DNA from 2 places in the Streptomyces sp. NPDC050564 genome. Region 1 is predicted to be linked to the other one. Evidence: riboswitches for the same ligand, from Rfam matches in the RefSeq annotation. Region 1 holds a riboswitch; the other holds the start of a gene.
The links. Region 1 has a riboswitch for S-adenosylmethionine ahead of ACIBK0_RS39040 (putative leader peptide). Riboswitches for the same ligand answer to the same signal wherever they lie in the genome.

Region 2: another riboswitch for S-adenosylmethionine. It lies ahead of ACIBK0_RS11800 (aminotransferase class V-fold PLP-dependent enzyme); the one in region 1 lies ahead of ACIBK0_RS39040 (putative leader peptide).

What each region holds. Positions count from the first base shown of each region.
Region 1 covers NZ_JBITGS010000033.1:82,406-89,838, forward strand. The annotation lists gene ACIBK0_RS39035 (amino acid ABC transporter permease) at 1-864, opposite strand, end outside; SAM riboswitch class IV at 1,199-1,307, opposite strand; SAM riboswitch class IV at 1,436-1,582, shown strand; gene ACIBK0_RS39040 (putative leader peptide) at 1,619-1,684, shown strand; gene ACIBK0_RS39045 (glutathione S-transferase C-terminal domain-containing protein) at 1,975-2,691, shown strand; gene ACIBK0_RS39050 (DNA-3-methyladenine glycosylase family protein) at 2,869-3,747, shown strand; gene ACIBK0_RS39055 (ABC transporter ATP-binding protein) at 3,992-5,152, shown strand; gene ACIBK0_RS39060 (ABC transporter permease) at 5,149-5,859, shown strand; gene ACIBK0_RS39065 (ABC transporter permease) at 5,856-6,530, shown strand; gene ACIBK0_RS39070 (GTP-binding protein) at 6,573-7,184, opposite strand; gene ACIBK0_RS39075 (DUF742 domain-containing protein) at 7,135-7,433, opposite strand, start outside.
Region 2 covers NZ_JBITGS010000006.1:136,805-144,237, forward strand. The annotation lists gene ACIBK0_RS11770 (NlpC/P60 family protein) at 1-244, opposite strand, end outside; gene ACIBK0_RS11775 (NlpC/P60 family protein) at 461-1,492, opposite strand; gene ACIBK0_RS11780 (NYN domain-containing protein) at 1,798-3,147, opposite strand; gene ACIBK0_RS11785 (hypothetical protein) at 3,182-3,421, opposite strand; gene ACIBK0_RS11790 (rhomboid family intramembrane serine protease) at 3,576-4,352, shown strand; gene ACIBK0_RS11795 (Lrp/AsnC family transcriptional regulator) at 4,394-4,675, shown strand; gene ACIBK0_RS11800 (aminotransferase class V-fold PLP-dependent enzyme) at 4,800-6,161, opposite strand; SAM riboswitch class IV at 6,354-6,470, opposite strand; gene ACIBK0_RS11805 (hypothetical protein) at 6,547-6,720, opposite strand; gene ACIBK0_RS11810 (PRC-barrel domain-containing protein) at 6,748-7,104, opposite strand; gene trpD (anthranilate phosphoribosyltransferase) at 7,349-7,433, opposite strand, start outside.

The sequences.
Region 1 (7,433 bases):
GTAGAACTGGGCGATAGACACGGCACTCGTGAGGATCAGGTACCAGACGGTGGCGACCAGCAGCAGCGGCACGATGTCGCCGGGATAGGTGCTGCCCATCGTCTGCACCGAGCCGAACAGGTCGAGCAGCGACACGTAGAAGACCAGGGACGTGCCCTTGATCAGGCCGATCAGCTGGTTGACGTAGTTCGGGGTGATGGACCTGAGGGCCTGCGGGAAGACGATCCGGGTGAACTGGTACGTCTTCGGCAGGCCGAGCGCGGCAGCCGCCTCGTGCTGGCCCTGGTCGACGGAGAGGATGCCGCCGCGGACGACCTCGGCCGCGTACGCCGCCTCGTTGAGGCTGAGGCCGATCACGGCGACCGTCATGTCGGTGGCGAGCCGGGACTCGTCGAAGGTGACGAAGGCCGGCCCGAACGGCACACCGAGGCTCAACGTCTTGTACAGGGCGCTGAAGTTGTAGAGGAAGATCAGGACGACGATCAGCGGTACGGAGCGGAACAGCCACGTGTACACCCAGCTCACCGCACGCAGCACCGGGCTCCCGGAGAGCCTGGCGAGGGCGAGCAGGACTCCGCCCAGCAGCCCCAACACCGCGCTGAGCGCGGCCACTTCGAGGGTGATGACCAGGCCGTCGAGAATCGTGGGACGCAGGAACCAGTAGCGGAAGCGATCCCACTGGTAGAAGGGGTTGGTGGCCAGGCCGTGGATGATCTGGGCGACCAGGACCAGGACGACGGCTGTGGCAATCCAGCGGCCCGGCCGGCGCAGCGGCAGCACGCGCTGGGCCGTGAGCGGCTTCGCCGGGGAGTCGGCGGGCGGTGCCTCGGCAAGAAACACAGCGACGCCAGGGGGTTCACTCATGAGGGGGCTCCAGCGGAGTCGGACACCCCGGGCGCGGCATACGCAACGGCACCGCAGCACAACGGGGACGGCTGCGGAGGACGAAGAACGGGAAGACGCCGGTACCGGGGGCTGGGCGGGCAGAGGGCGCACCGCGGCAGCGGTACGCGTCAGAGATTCAGGACGCCGTCAGCCTTGACAGCGGGCACAGCCCGAAGCGGTACACAGGGCACTGTTGACGCGGAGCAGATCGACGCAGCGGTTCGCGCACAGCAGTACGCAGCCGCGGGGCCGCTCTGCGGCCACCTTCGACGCTGCGTTCATCGTTGTCTCCGTCACTGTTCCGCCCGTGGGCGGCTCGCGCTTACCGAAAGTCTTCCGGTCCGGTCGTCACCTGGGGCACCCCACCGCGACGCGAGGGTTGCCGGCCAGCGAGCCAGGGCTTTTCGCTGACACTCATGACCGATCTGCGGCGTAAGTTAGGCACGCTCGGAAACCGATGTCAACGTCCACCCGCCCGAATGACCACGTGGTGAGACCGGGTCCACGCCTTCTTGACGGCGTCACGGAGCGCACTGACACTGACGAGGACGGTCACGATTGTCAGCGCCTCGTCACGTGGGCTTGCCTGCGCGATGCGGTGATCGGCCCCGGCCCGCTGACAGGCAACCCTTCCACCGCGACGGGGTGCCCCGGGTGACGACCGGGTCCCGCCGGTGCGGCGGGACAAGCGTGGTCTCGCGGCTCGCGGGCCCTGAAGGCGGGACCGGTGGGAATGCCCAGGAGCGACCTGACGAGACGGCTGCACATCGATTTGCAGCGGGTCTCCAGCGCGTACTAGTCCGGCCGCTCCGAGCCGGTGCACAAGCGCAGTCACTCCGTTCCGCCGCTGCCGCCCAACATGCGGCCGGGGCTTCGTCGTTCCCCTGGAGAGTCATGCCCGAGACCGTTTCGCGCGCCTCGAACACAGCCACCTCAGGCACATGCGCCACCAGCGCAGCCACCACCGGCACGCACGCCGCAACCGCGGGCACGTGCGCCCCCACCGCAGTCGCCCGCGCCTCGACGTCGCGCGTTCCGGGCCCAGTTGTGTCCGGTCCAAGCACTCGCCCCGCAGGCGCCGGACCGTCCGTGTCCCCTCGCCCGCACGGCATCCGCAGCCGCATCGGTGTCGGTGCCGCCGGTGGCTTCTACCCTGCGCCGCACCGCTATCAGCTCTATCTGTCCGAGGGCTGTCCGCGTTCGCTGCGCCTTTCGATCACCCTCGATCTGCTCGGCCTCAAGGACTCGGTGGCCACCACGATCCTCGCGCACCCCGCCGAGACACCCGACGCGTTCGCCTCGCTCCGCAGTGCCTACGAGGCCACCTGGCACCATTACGAGGGCCCGCTGACCGCGCCCGCGCTGTGCGACCGCTGGAGCGGACGCATCGTCAGCAATCACACCCCCGACATCCTTCGTGACCTGGCGGGCCTGCTGACCTGCCATGACGGAGCATGCATCCCCCTGCTGCACCCGCCGGCCCTCGCCGCGGACATCGACGCCCTGCGCGAACTCCTCGACCGCGACGTCACCTCGACGGCGCGGCCGGAAGCCCGCTCGGCGACTCTGGATCTGTTGGACCATCAGCTCGCCACGCGCGCCTATGTGTTGGGCGAGGATCTGACGGCCGCCGACGTGGACGTCTGGGTGGCGCTCAACCACCTCGACACGGCCGACCCCCTCTCCCGGCACAGCCGCCTTCGCGCCTATGTGCGCCGCCTCGACGAGCATCCCGCCTTCCACGGCGCCCGGTCCCTGCGCGTGTGGCACGACCGGTCCGCGACGGGAGCGATCCGACGCGACTGACCGTCAGAACGCGGGGGCCGCGCCGCTGGGCGTCACCCATCCGGGGTCCGGGGCGGACCTCGCGAAAATACTTGACGGATTCTGTCAGGTATTGAGGCCAAGGTCGTGTGCACAGACAGCGGCGCCGGGTCTCTCGGCCCGTCCACGAGTGCCGGTGTCCCGAGCGGAAGGTCGGACATGGTGCAGCACGCGGTCGAATTCGAGGTGGCCGGCCCTTGGTCGCTGGACACGAGCCGGGAGTTCTGGGAGGAGCTCGCGCCGCTGGCGCCGGCCTCGGCGGCGGGTGCCGCCGGGGCGTTGCGCACGGTCTTCCACGCCGACGCCGACTGGCGCCGCGTCGCCGCGGAGGTCACCCAGTACGGCAGCACGGCCCGGGTCGTGGCGGTCGGCGACGGCGATCTGGACGCCGCCGCCGAGCAGGTGCGCCGCTTCCTGTCCCTGGACGTCGACGCCCGCGGCTGGCCGACGGTCGCCGAACGCGACCCCGTCATCGCCGACGTCCAGGCCAGATGGCCGGGCCTGCGGCCGTGCGGTTTCCACTCGCCCTACGAGGCCGCCACCTGGGCGGTGCTGACCCAGCGCACGGGGATGACCTCGGCCAGGCGCATGCGCGACGACCTCGTCGCCCGCTACGGCACAGGCGGCGCGTTCCCCTCCCCCGAGGCGCTGCTCGGCCTGGACTTCGAACTGCCCTGGCGCAAAACCGAGTACCTGCACTCCGTGGCCGACGCCGCGCTCGACGGGCTCCTCGACGGCGCCCGGCTGCGCGCCCTGGGCCCGGCGGCGGCGGTGCGGCAGGTCCAGCAGGTCAAGGGGCTGGGCGTCTTCTCCGCCGAGCTCGTCGTCCTGCGCGGCGCCAACCACCCCGACACACTGCCGACCCAGGAGCGCCGATTGGAGGCGGAGATCACCGAGCGGTACGGGCCCGGCCGGGGCCTCACCGAGGTTTCCGAGAACTGGCGGCCCTACCGCACCTGGGCCGCGCTGCACCTCCGCGTCCTGCACGGCGAGCGCATGGGTCCGAGCGCTGCCCGCCCCGCTCGTGCCCACCGGTGAGACCGTGGTTCCCGCGCCTGCTTGCGGAGAAGGCGTGAGTCACGGTGACAAGAACGACCGGTCCTCGTCCGCGCCCGCGCATCCTCCCCACTGCCGTGGCTCACGTGTGCATCACGACACCGGGCCACTCTCGGATCCGTAACCTGCGGCAACCACGATCGAACATCAACTGGCTAGACTACGCACCCTCGTGCACGCGATCGCGCCACGTACGAGCAAAGCCGTTCCCGAAGGGTTTCGACGCTTGATAGCCATCGAAGAGGTCAGCAAGCGATACGCCGACGGCACGGTGGCCGTCGATCGCCTGTCTCTGCAGATACCGAACCACTCCATCACCGTTCTCGTCGGACCCTCGGGCTGCGGCAAGACCACCACGCTGCGCATGATCAACCGCATGGTCGAGCCCAGCAGCGGCACCATCCGGGTCGACGGCGAAGACATCCTGCGCCAGCCGGTCAACGCCCTGCGCCGCTCCATGGGTTACGTCATCCAGAACGCCGGCCTGTTCCAGCACCGCACGATTCTCGACAACATCGCGACGGTGCCGCGGCTGCTCGGCTGGTCCAAGCAGCGGGCCCGGGCCCGTGCGGCCGAGCTCATGGAACGGGTCGGCCTCGACCCGGCCATGGCCCGCCGCTATCCGTACCAGCTCTCCGGCGGCCAGCAGCAGCGTGTCGGCGTCGCCCGCGCACTGGCCTCGGACCCGCCGATCCTGCTCATGGACGAGCCGTTCTCCGCGGTCGACCCGGTCGTCCGCCGTGGTCTCCAGGAGGAGTTGCTCCGCATCCAGGGCGAACTCGGCAAGGCGATCGTGTTCGTCACCCACGACATGGACGAGGCCATCACGATCGGCGACCGCATCGCCGTGATGCGCACCGGCGGCAAACTCGCCCAGTTCGCCGCCCCCGACGAGCTGCTGTCGTCGCCCGCCGACCCGTTCGTCGAGGAGTTCCTCGGCGCCGACCGGGGGATCCGCGGTCTTTCGTTCCTGTCCACCCGCGACCTCGAACTCGACCGCTCCCGTGTCTTCCCGGTCGGCTCCGACTGGCAGGAGATCGCCGGGCGGGACGCGGAGCGGGCGCCGGTCCTTGTGACCGACGCCGATGACAGGCCGCTGGGCTGGGCCGATCTCGCGGTGTGGGGCGGTGACATCAAGGCTCTGGAACCCTACGGGCAGAGCTTCGAGGTGGGCCGGGACTCGCTCCGGGTCGCCCTGGACCGGGCCGTGCTGGCGCCGACCGGTCAGGCGGTCGCCGTGGACGGCACGGGGCGGGTGCTGGGGATCGCCGGGCAGGAGACGGTCGCCGCGGCGATCCGCGCGGCCCGGCAGCGACGGGCCGCGGACTCCCCGCAGGGCACGTCGGACTCCCCCCAGGGCCCGTCCCAGTTGAAGGCCGCGAAATGAACGGCTTCTTCGACATACCCAGCGACCTCCAGAACAGCTATCTCGGCCTGATCTCCTGGCACATGCAGGAGGCGCTGATCCCGGTGCTGATCGGTCTGCTGCTGGCACTGCCCATCGGTCTGCTGTGCGTCCGCTTCAACTGGCTCTACCCGCCGGTCCTCTGGACCACCACGGTGCTGTACGCGATCCCGTCGCTGGCCTTCTTCGTGGTACTCATCGACTACACCGGGCTGAGCCGACTCACCGTGATGATCCCGCTGTGCCTGTACAGCCTGGTGGTCCTCGTCCCGGCGGTCGTCGACGGCGTCCGCTCGGTCCCCGAGGAGACGAACGCCGCCGCGGCGGCGATGGGCATCGGTCACGTACGCCGCTACCTCCAGGTCCAACTGCCCATCGCCGTACCGGCGATCATGGCGGGGCTGCGGGTGGCCACCGCCTCCAGCATCAGTCTGGTCAGCGTCGGCGCACTGATCGGCAACCAAGGAGCCCTGGGCAATCTGCTGACCACCGCGATGCTGTACCACCGGCCCGTCCTCGCGGTGAACTCGGTGGTCACCACCGCCGTCCTCGCGGTGCTGATCGACGCCCTGCTTGTGCTGCTGCGACGGCTGCTGACCCCCTGGCAGCCGCCCTCCGGGCGCAAGGCCGGCCGCCGCCGTACGTCCACGATCGCGGGCCCCGCCCGCACCCCGGAGAGCGTCTCGTGAACGTACTCAACTACATCCAGTCGTTCCTCAGCGACGGCTCCCACTGGCACGGCTACGACGGCATCCCGCAGCGCGTCTGGGAGCACCTCCAGTACTCCACCGAGGCCCTCGCGATCGCCGCGGCCATCGGCCTGCCCATCGGTCTGGTCACCGGACACACCGGCCGCGGTGGCGACGCGCTGGCCTTCGTGTCGGCGGGGGCCCGGGCCCTGCCCACGTTCGGGCTGCTGGTGCTGATGTTCGTCTGGCTCGGCATCGGCATCCTGCCCGTGATGATCCCGCTCGTGGTGCTGGCGATCCCCCCGGTCCTCATCACCTCCTACGAGGCGATCCGCAATGTGGACCCCTCCCCCGTCGACGCGGCCCGCGGCATGGGCATGTCCGAGGGGAAGATCCTGCTCCAGGTCGAGGTCCCCGCGGCGCTGCCGCTGATCCTCAGCGGTCTGCGCTCGGCGGCGATCCAGATCGTGTCGACGGCGACGATCGCGGCCTATGTGAGCCTCGGCGGAGTCGGCCGCTACATCGTGGACGGCCTCTACCAGCGCAACTACGAGAAGGTGGTCGGCGGGGCCACCCTCACGGCTGTCCTCGCGCTGCTCGTCCTGGTGCTCTTCTGGGCCGTGGCCCGGGTGACAGTGTCCCCGGGTGTGCGCAGGCGCCGGGCGGCCTGACGAGCATGCCGAGGGGGGACGGGCGCCCGGCCCGTCCCCGCTTCACCGCTCGGCGGTGGCCAGGGCGTGTTCGAGAACGACGAGCAGTGCGTCGCGTACGGAGCCGCGTTCGCGCGCGTCGAACACGGTGAGGGGCACGTGGTCGGCGACGTCGAGGGCCCACCGTACGTCGTCCAGATCGTGTTCGACCTTGCCGTCGAAGGCGTTGACGGCCACCGCGAAGGGGATCTCGCGGTGCTCGAAGTAGTCGACGGCCGCGTAGCAGTCGTCGAGCCGACGGGTGTCGACGATGACGAGCCCGCCGAGCGCGCCCTCGACGAGGTCGTCCCACATGAACCCGAACCGCTCCTGACCGGGCGTCCCGAACAGATAGAGCTTCAGCGTCGGATCGAGGGTGACGCAGCCGAAGTCCATGGCGACGGTCGTCGTCATCTTCTCCGGGGTGTGCGTGAGGTCGTCGACGCCCGCCGCGACCGAGGTGATGGACGCCTCGGTGGTCAGCGGCTCGATTTCGGATATGGCGCCGACCGTGGTGGTCTTGCCCACGCCGAAGCCGCCGGCGATCACCATCTTCACCGGCAGCGGCGGCCGCGGCCCCTCGGCGTCAGCCCTCACGGATCGCGCCCCGGGAGTCGGGGATAGCTCGGAGACCATCGATAACCCTTCGCAATACGGTGGCATCGCGGGCGGAATCGGCCTGCGGTGCGTACAAGGCCAGTTGACCGTCGGCACGCAGATCGTCGGCGAGCACCCGGATCACATTCAAGTGCATCCGCAGTTTCGCCGCGATCTCCGCCAGCGACTGCGGCCGGCGGCAGATCGTGATGATGTCGCGGTGCTGTTCGAAGACGAAGGCGTCGAGCGCGGCCAGCCCCAGATCGGTCGTGACCACCTGGGTCTCGA
Region 2 (7,433 bases), on a different contig from region 1:
GCGCCGTGCCGATTTCCTTGTGCAGCGAGTCGGCGCGCTCGTCGGCCTTGTTGTACGCCTCGGTGGCCTTCTCCGCCTGTGCGTACAGGCGGTCCACCTCGGCCCGGGTGTCGTCCTGCGGTGCTGCGGCGGCCGGTGGGGCGCCGAGTGCCGCTGCCGCGGCGGACATCACGCAGACGGCGAAACCGGTGGCGCCGAAGCCCCGGTCGAAACCGGATGGTGCAAGGCGGCGATGGGACCCCACGGGTAGCCGCTCTCCCTTCCGCTGACGGTCCCCCGGAATTGGGGGAAACGCGCCAGACAGTAGCCGTGCGACTACACACCGGCCAAAGCCGCCTGAGGGCGCACAACGTGACGCCCCGCCGGAGACGCAGGTCACCGACGGGGCGTGGGGTCAGGGGGAGCTGCCGCAATTCGCCCGTTTGGGCGGTGCGGTGAGGGTCCGCTCAGCGGGCGTGCGTCAGATCCGGACGCCGAACTGGAAGGGCATGTTGCCGATGGACTCGTAGCGGACGACCGCGCCGGTGTGCGGGGCGTGCAGCACCTGGCCGTTGCCCGCGTAGAGGCCGACGTGGTGCATGTCGCCGTAGAAGATGACCAGGTCGCCGACCTGCAGATCGCTCTGCGAGTAGATGCGCGTACCGGCGTTGGCCTGCGCCTCGGACGTACGCGGTATGGAGACGCCGGCCTGGGCGTACGCCCACGAGGTGAGCCCCGAGCAGTCGAAGGAGCTGGGGCCGGAGGCGCCGTACACGTACGGCGAGCCGATCTTGCTCTGCGCGGCGGAGAACGCGGCCCCGGCGCGCCCGGAGCCCTTGCTGTTGCCGAGGTCGACGCGCTCGCTGGCCCGGGTGGCGCGGTCCTGCTCGGCGGCCGCGAGAGCCGCCTTCTCCTTGGCCGTCAGAGTGTTGAGGAGCTTCTGCGCCGCGCCCAGCTTGGTCTGGACTTCCTTCTTCTTCTTGGCCAGCTCCGCCCGGGTGTCGGCGAGGTCCTTGAGCTTGTCGGAGGCTTCCTTGCGCTGCTGGGCGAGCGAACGCTGCTTCTCCTGGACCTTCTTGAGCGACTCGACCTGCTGAGCGCTCAGCTGGTCCATCGTGGACGCCTTGTCGAGATAGCTGTCCGGGTCGGAGGAGAGGAAGAGGGCCACCGAGGGGTCGATGCCTCCGGTGCGGTACTGGGCGCTGGCCATCGAACCGAGGCCGTCGCGCAGCTCGTTGAGCTCTTCCTGGCCGCGGGCGACGTTGTCCTGCAGGGCGCTGATCTGCTTCTGCAGCTTCTCCTGCTTCTCCTTGGCCCCGTCGAGCTTCTCGGTGGCCTTCTCGGCCTCCTCGTAGAGCTTGTCGACCTTGGCCTTGACCTCGTCCTTGCTCGGCTTCTCGCTCGGCGCGGCGTTGGCGGCGTTCGCGCTGAGGGCCACGGCAGCGGCGGCGGCGGTGGTGAGCACGGTCACACGGGTGCGGCTCGGCTGCTTGGGTCGACGGTGGGACGCCACGAAGGCGAGCTCCTTCTTCCTCCAGCCGCCTGCCGAATGCGCCGACGGGCGGTGCCCCTCCGCCGTCACTCCCAATGAGCGATCACCCGAGCGGAGGTTCGAGGCCTGACCCTAGTGACCTTCCTGTGATCAGTTCAAATCCTCATCGGAAAAATCTCGGTCACCGAGCGCATTCTTTGCCGACAACTCACATGCAGTAATGCGCGTCTGACACTACGTTGCGTGAAGGTTTCGCCAATTCGGGCATCTCACCCGGAGGTTACGCATGGGACTTACGTTGCCTATGAGGCGTACGCCCCAGATCGTCAACCGCGCGAAAAGCGCTTGAGGAGCACCGCCGAGGCGACCGGCCGCGCACCCGCCTTGGCGATCCCGTCGGCCACCTCACGGTCGGTGGAGACCACGATGACCGGCCGCCCCGGCGGCTCGGCCCGGACCAGCTGACGGATCAACTCGTCGGCGGTGACGCCGGGCTTGGAGAACAGCACCCGCACCCCGCGCGGCGGCGCGAGGAGCACGGGAGCGGCCAGCTCGGCCCCGTCGAAGACACACGTCACCTCGGCACCCGTCTGCGCGGCAAGCTGCGAGAGCTGCCCGAGCAGCCTCAGGCGCTGCTTCTCCAGCGGCATCTGCGGATAGCCGGTCTTGGTGACGTTGTAGCCGTCGACCACCAGATGCGCCTGCGGCAGCGCGAGCAGTTGGTCGAGGATCGCCGGATCATTTTCGGACAGGGCGCGGGCGGCGATGTCTTTTGGTGTCATCCGTCCCGGTTCGACCGCATCGACCGTCTCCGCGGGCCGCACCGACACGGGCGGCAGGGCGAGTTCACGCCGCAGCCCCTGAGTGGCCTCCAGCACGGTGTCGAGCAGCAGCCGCACCCGCATGTCCTCGACGCTGCGCCCCTCGCGCGCCGCCCGCCGGGTCGCCTCCAGGGCGGCCTCGGCCTCGCCCAGCCGCGCCTTGAGCCGCCGGGACTCGCTCTCGGCGGCGGACACCTGGATCTGCCCCTCCGCCCGTACGGCGTCCATCTCGGCCTGCAGCTTGCGCAGCGCCGCCTCGCCGCGCTTGACGTCACTGAGGGCGCCGCGCAGTTTGCGGTGCAGCGATTCCGCTTCCCTCTTCGCCGATTCCAGCTCCGTGCGCAGCCGTTCGGTCTCGGCCTTCGTCTGGCCGCGGGCCTCCGCGAGCTCCTCGCGCAGCCGCTCCAGCTCGGCCCGGCTCTCCTCACCGGCCCGCTCGGCGTCCGCCCGCAGGGCCTCCTCGCCCGCGGCGGTCACCAGCTTCACCCAGCCCGCGGGGCGCAGCACATAGGCCGCGGCGGCCACGTCCAGCGGATCCGCGGCCGGGGGCGGCGCGCCCGAGTCGAGGGCGCCGGCGAGCTCCGGCTGAGCCTCTCTCAGCTTCTCGGCGATGCGCTGTCTGAACAGCGGGTCGGTCTCCAGGGCGGCGGCCATGGCGTTACCGGCGAACTTGGCCCGGCGATTGGGGGCGAACCGGGCGTACTGCCGCAATTGGGCAGGAAGTTCGGCAACGGTCAACCCGCCGAACCCGTCGGCAACAATGTGTACGACTCTTCTGCGCACACCATCGGGCAGCGGACGATCGAGCACCTCAGCGGTGCCGTCGTCCGGCTCCCCGCCTGTGGTCTCCACCATCCGTCACCCCAATACCTGTGCGGGGCCCGCTCCCTCAGGAGCCGGCGCCCGGCCTGTCCACGAGTTCCACCTGATCCACCGCATTGCACCAGCGGCAGCGGACCGACTCGATGGTCTCACTGACCACCTCGCGCTCCTCGACCTTCGGCTCACCGGCCAGGTCGAGGTGCACATACTCGACGACCTTCGACGAGCGGGTCACGTCGAAACGCGTGAGGTTGCCGCAGAGCGTGCAGCGCCAGCGAGTCTTGGCGTCCGGCAGGGGAACCGTCATGTGGCAGTCGCTTTCCTTCTAGTGTCCGTCCAGCGCCAGTCTCCCTGGTGCATGTGGCTCGTAACCCTACGGCCTGGCGGGTACCCGACGCTCGGCTGTCCACGGCGGCGAGGCGCTCTGTCCGCATGGCTCCCGTTACGCCATGCTCTGCACCATGATCAGCAACTGGAGTACGACGGTCGGCAGAGCGATTCGAGGACACTCGGCGCCGGTGACCTACGGCCTGATCGCCCTGTGCTGCCTGATCTTCGTGATCGGCCCGGCGGCGGGCCTCAATCCGGCGTACGGAACCGGGGACGAACTGCTGGTCGCCCAGCGGGCCTACTTCCGACGCTGGGGCGTGCTGCCCACCGAACTCTTCGACGGCGCGCCCCGCGAGGCGCTCACCCCGGCCACCGCCCTGTTCATCCACGGCAGCTGGCTCCACCTCCTGGGCAACATGCTCTTCTTCTACGTCTTCGGGGCGATGGCCGAGGAACGCATGGGCCACGTGCAGTTCGCCCTCTTCTACGTGGGCTGCGGCTATCTCGCCCTGCTCGGCTACGCGGCCGCCAACGCCGAGTCGCAGCAGTCCCTGGTCGGCGCCTCCGGGGCGATCTCCGCGATCCTGGGCGCGTTCCTGTACCTGTTCCCCAAGGCCCGGGTGACCAGTCTCTTCCCGTTCCTCTTCTTCCTGCCGCTGCGCTTTCCCGCCTGGGTGGTGCTGCCGTTCTGGGTCAGCCTGCAGTGGCTCGCGGCCGACCGCGACTCATCGGGCCCCGGCGTGGCCTATCTGGCCCATCTGGTGGGCTTCTCACTGGGGTTCGTCTACGCGTGGATCCGATTCGGCCGTACGACTACCGCACCTTCCCCGGGGGCGCAGCCTCCGACAGCGGGTGCGCCTCGGGCCGGGGCCCCGGCGGAACAACCGGCCCGGCTGGACCGCGAGTAGGGTGAGAGCCTCAGCAGCGGCCCCGAGGGAGAGAACCAGCCGTGATCACCGCGATCGTCCTCATCAAGACCAGCGTGGACCGGATCCCCGAGATCGCCGAGTCGATCGCCGCGCTGGACAGTGTCAGCGAGGTCTTCTCCGTCACCGGTACGTACGACTTGATCGCCATGGTCCGGGTGAAGCAGCACGAGGACCTGGCGGACGTCATCCCCGGCCGCATCAGCAAGATCCCGGGCGTCGAGGCGACGGACACGCACGTGGCGTTCCGTACGTACTCGCAGCACGACCTGGAGGCGGCGTTCGCCATCGGCCTGGACGGCTAGTCCTTTCGCCCCCGCCGCCCCTGCCCGTCCCGTACCGGGGGGCTGCGCCCCCAGACCCCCGCTAAAAGATTGCGCAGTTCCCCGCGCCCCTTTAAAGGGGCGCGGGGAACTGCGCCAGAAGCCCTCAGACCGCCGGGACGCAGCGGCCGTCCTCCGTGCGGTACTGCCACTGCGCACCGTCCCGCACCAGTTCCTTCACGGCGCGCACGAAGCGCTCCACGTGCTCGTCGGGCGTGCCCGCCCCGAAGCTCACCCGGATGGCGTTCAAGGACTTCTCGCCGGGCGCGGCCTCGGGCGCACCGCATTCGCCCTGGGCCTGCGGATCGCTGCCGAGGAGCGTGCGCACCAGCGGGTGGGCGCAGAAGAGACCGTCGCGCACGCCGATGCCGTACTCGGCAGAGAGCGCGGCGGCGAAGTGCGAGCTGTTCCATCCCTCGACGACGAAGGAGATCACGCCGACGCGCGGGGCGTCGTCGCCGAAGAGGGAGAGGACACGCACCTCGGGCACCTCGGCGAGCCCCGCGCGGACCGTGTCGATCAGGTGCCGCTCACGGGCGACCAGCGTGTCGAACCCGGCCTCGGTCAGCGCCTTGCAGGCCGAGGCGATCGAGTAGGCGCCGATGACGTTCGGAGACCCGGCCTCGTGACGGGCGGCGCTCTCGTGCCACTCCACGTCCACTCCCCCGTCCTCGCGCCGGGTGACCTTGCGGCTGGCACCACCGCCGGCCAGGTAGGGCTCGGCCTCGCGCAGCCAGTCGGAGCGGCCGGCCAGGACGCCGGACCCGAAGGGCGCGTACAGCTTGTGACCGGAGAAGGCGACCCAGTCGACGTCCAGGTCACGGACGGACACCGGGTGATGCGGGGCCAGCTGCGCGGCGTCGAGGACGATGCGCGCGCCGTGCGCGTGGGCGGCCGCGGCCAGCTCACGCACCGGCCACAGTTCGCCGGTGACGTTGGACGCGCCCGTGACACAGACCAGCGCCGGACCGTACGGATCCCGGTCGGCGAGCGCGCGCTCCAGGGTCTCGACGGCCTCACCGGGCGTGCGCGGGGCGTTCAGGTACGTCACCCGGGCGCCCCGCCAGGGCAGCAGCGAGGCGTGGTGCTCGGTCTCGAAGACGAAGACCTGGCAGTCGGCCGGAAGAGTGGCGGCAAGCAGGTTGAGCGAGTCGGTGGTGGAGCGGGTGAAGACGACCTGGTCGCCGTCCCGGCAGTCGAGAAACTCGGCGACGGTCCTGCGGGCGTTCTCGAAGAGATCGGTGGACAGCTGCGAGAGGTAGCCGGCGCCGCGGTGGACGCTGCCGTAGTACGGGGCGTAGGCAGCGACGTCGTCCCACACCCGCTGCAGGGCCGGGGCGCTGGCGGCGTAGTCGAGGGCGGCGTAGGTGACCTCGCCACCGGTGACGAGCGGGACGGTGACATCTCGTCCCAGAACGGGCAGCGAGGCACAAACGGTCGGGTCGGCGGCAGTGGTGGGGACAGACATGGCGAGCTCCTGTGAGAGGCGCGGGGAATCACCGCGCGAGCGGGTACACGGCGGTACGGCTCAGCGCGGGAAAGGGTGAAAAAGGGGGTATGCGGAGGCGGGGCTCTACGCCCTATCGCATTCGCTTGCTCACAGAAGGCTCCCTCGAACGACCAGGACCCCTGGGCTGTATCCACTCAAAAGAGGGCGAGGGGTCCGCGCTTGCCGTAGACCTCGCTGCCTACGACCTGGTCTTCACCCGGGGCACCCCGCCACGGACGGAGGGTTGCCGGACAGTCGGCCGGGGCCTCATGACTGTCACTCATGACCTGGACAGGAACCTACGCGAGCTGATCACGGCCCCGCAACTCCTGTCCGGATGACGGGACGCGCCCTGGCGTCGGGATCAGCGCACGAAGTGATGCCGGTGCGAGCGCCGGGACCAACGCATGCCGAACAGCACCAGGTCGGCCACCAGCACCAGCGCGCCGATGATCAGGAGGTAGAACAGCCCCTCCACCGTCGCACCGATGAGCCCGAGGATGACCGCCACGAGGATCAGGAAGAGGAAGAGCGCCATGGGTGACCACATCCTCCGACGGGCCGGTCAGCCGCGCGCGAGACGGCGCCCGTGCTCGGCACCGGACTCGTAGGTCTGGTCGTAGTGTTCGAAGATCTCGTGTTCCCGCTCGACCGGCAGGATGTCGTCCATGCCGATGGACGGCGCCTTCTTCACCTGCCCTCTCGAGTGGGCGACTTTCACATAGCCGGGCCCCAGGGTCGCCTCGTCGAGGGGGACGAAGACGAGCCTGTGCCGGGTCGGCAGTCCGGTGCGGACGGAGGCCATGGCAGGTGCGTCGGTGGCGGTGTCCACGTAGACCGCTTCCAGAGCGCCGATCTTGCGACCTCCGGGATCGACTACGTCGCGGTTGCGCCACTCGCGGATATCGGCTGAGTGAATCATGCCTCGCTCCTCGCGGCCGTGCCCCCGGATGACTCCACACGGAACTGGCGTCACCGCGGGAGAGCTGCCACCTCTTCACTTTACTCCGGCCGCCACCGCGTCCGGCGGCCTGGAGCGCTCGGCCCGGGCTCCCCTGCGGGTGCTCGGAGCCGGGTCCCGTCCGGCGGATCATGCCGCGGGCGCGGGGCTCGGCACCCCCGCCCCCACGCTCGACCGTGCTGGCGCGGGAGGGGGGCGGCAGGCCTCAGGCGTTGCTGGCGGCCACCCACCGCTCCAGCGTCCGCTTCGCCGCGCCCGAGTCGATCGACTCCGCCGCCTTGGCCATCCCG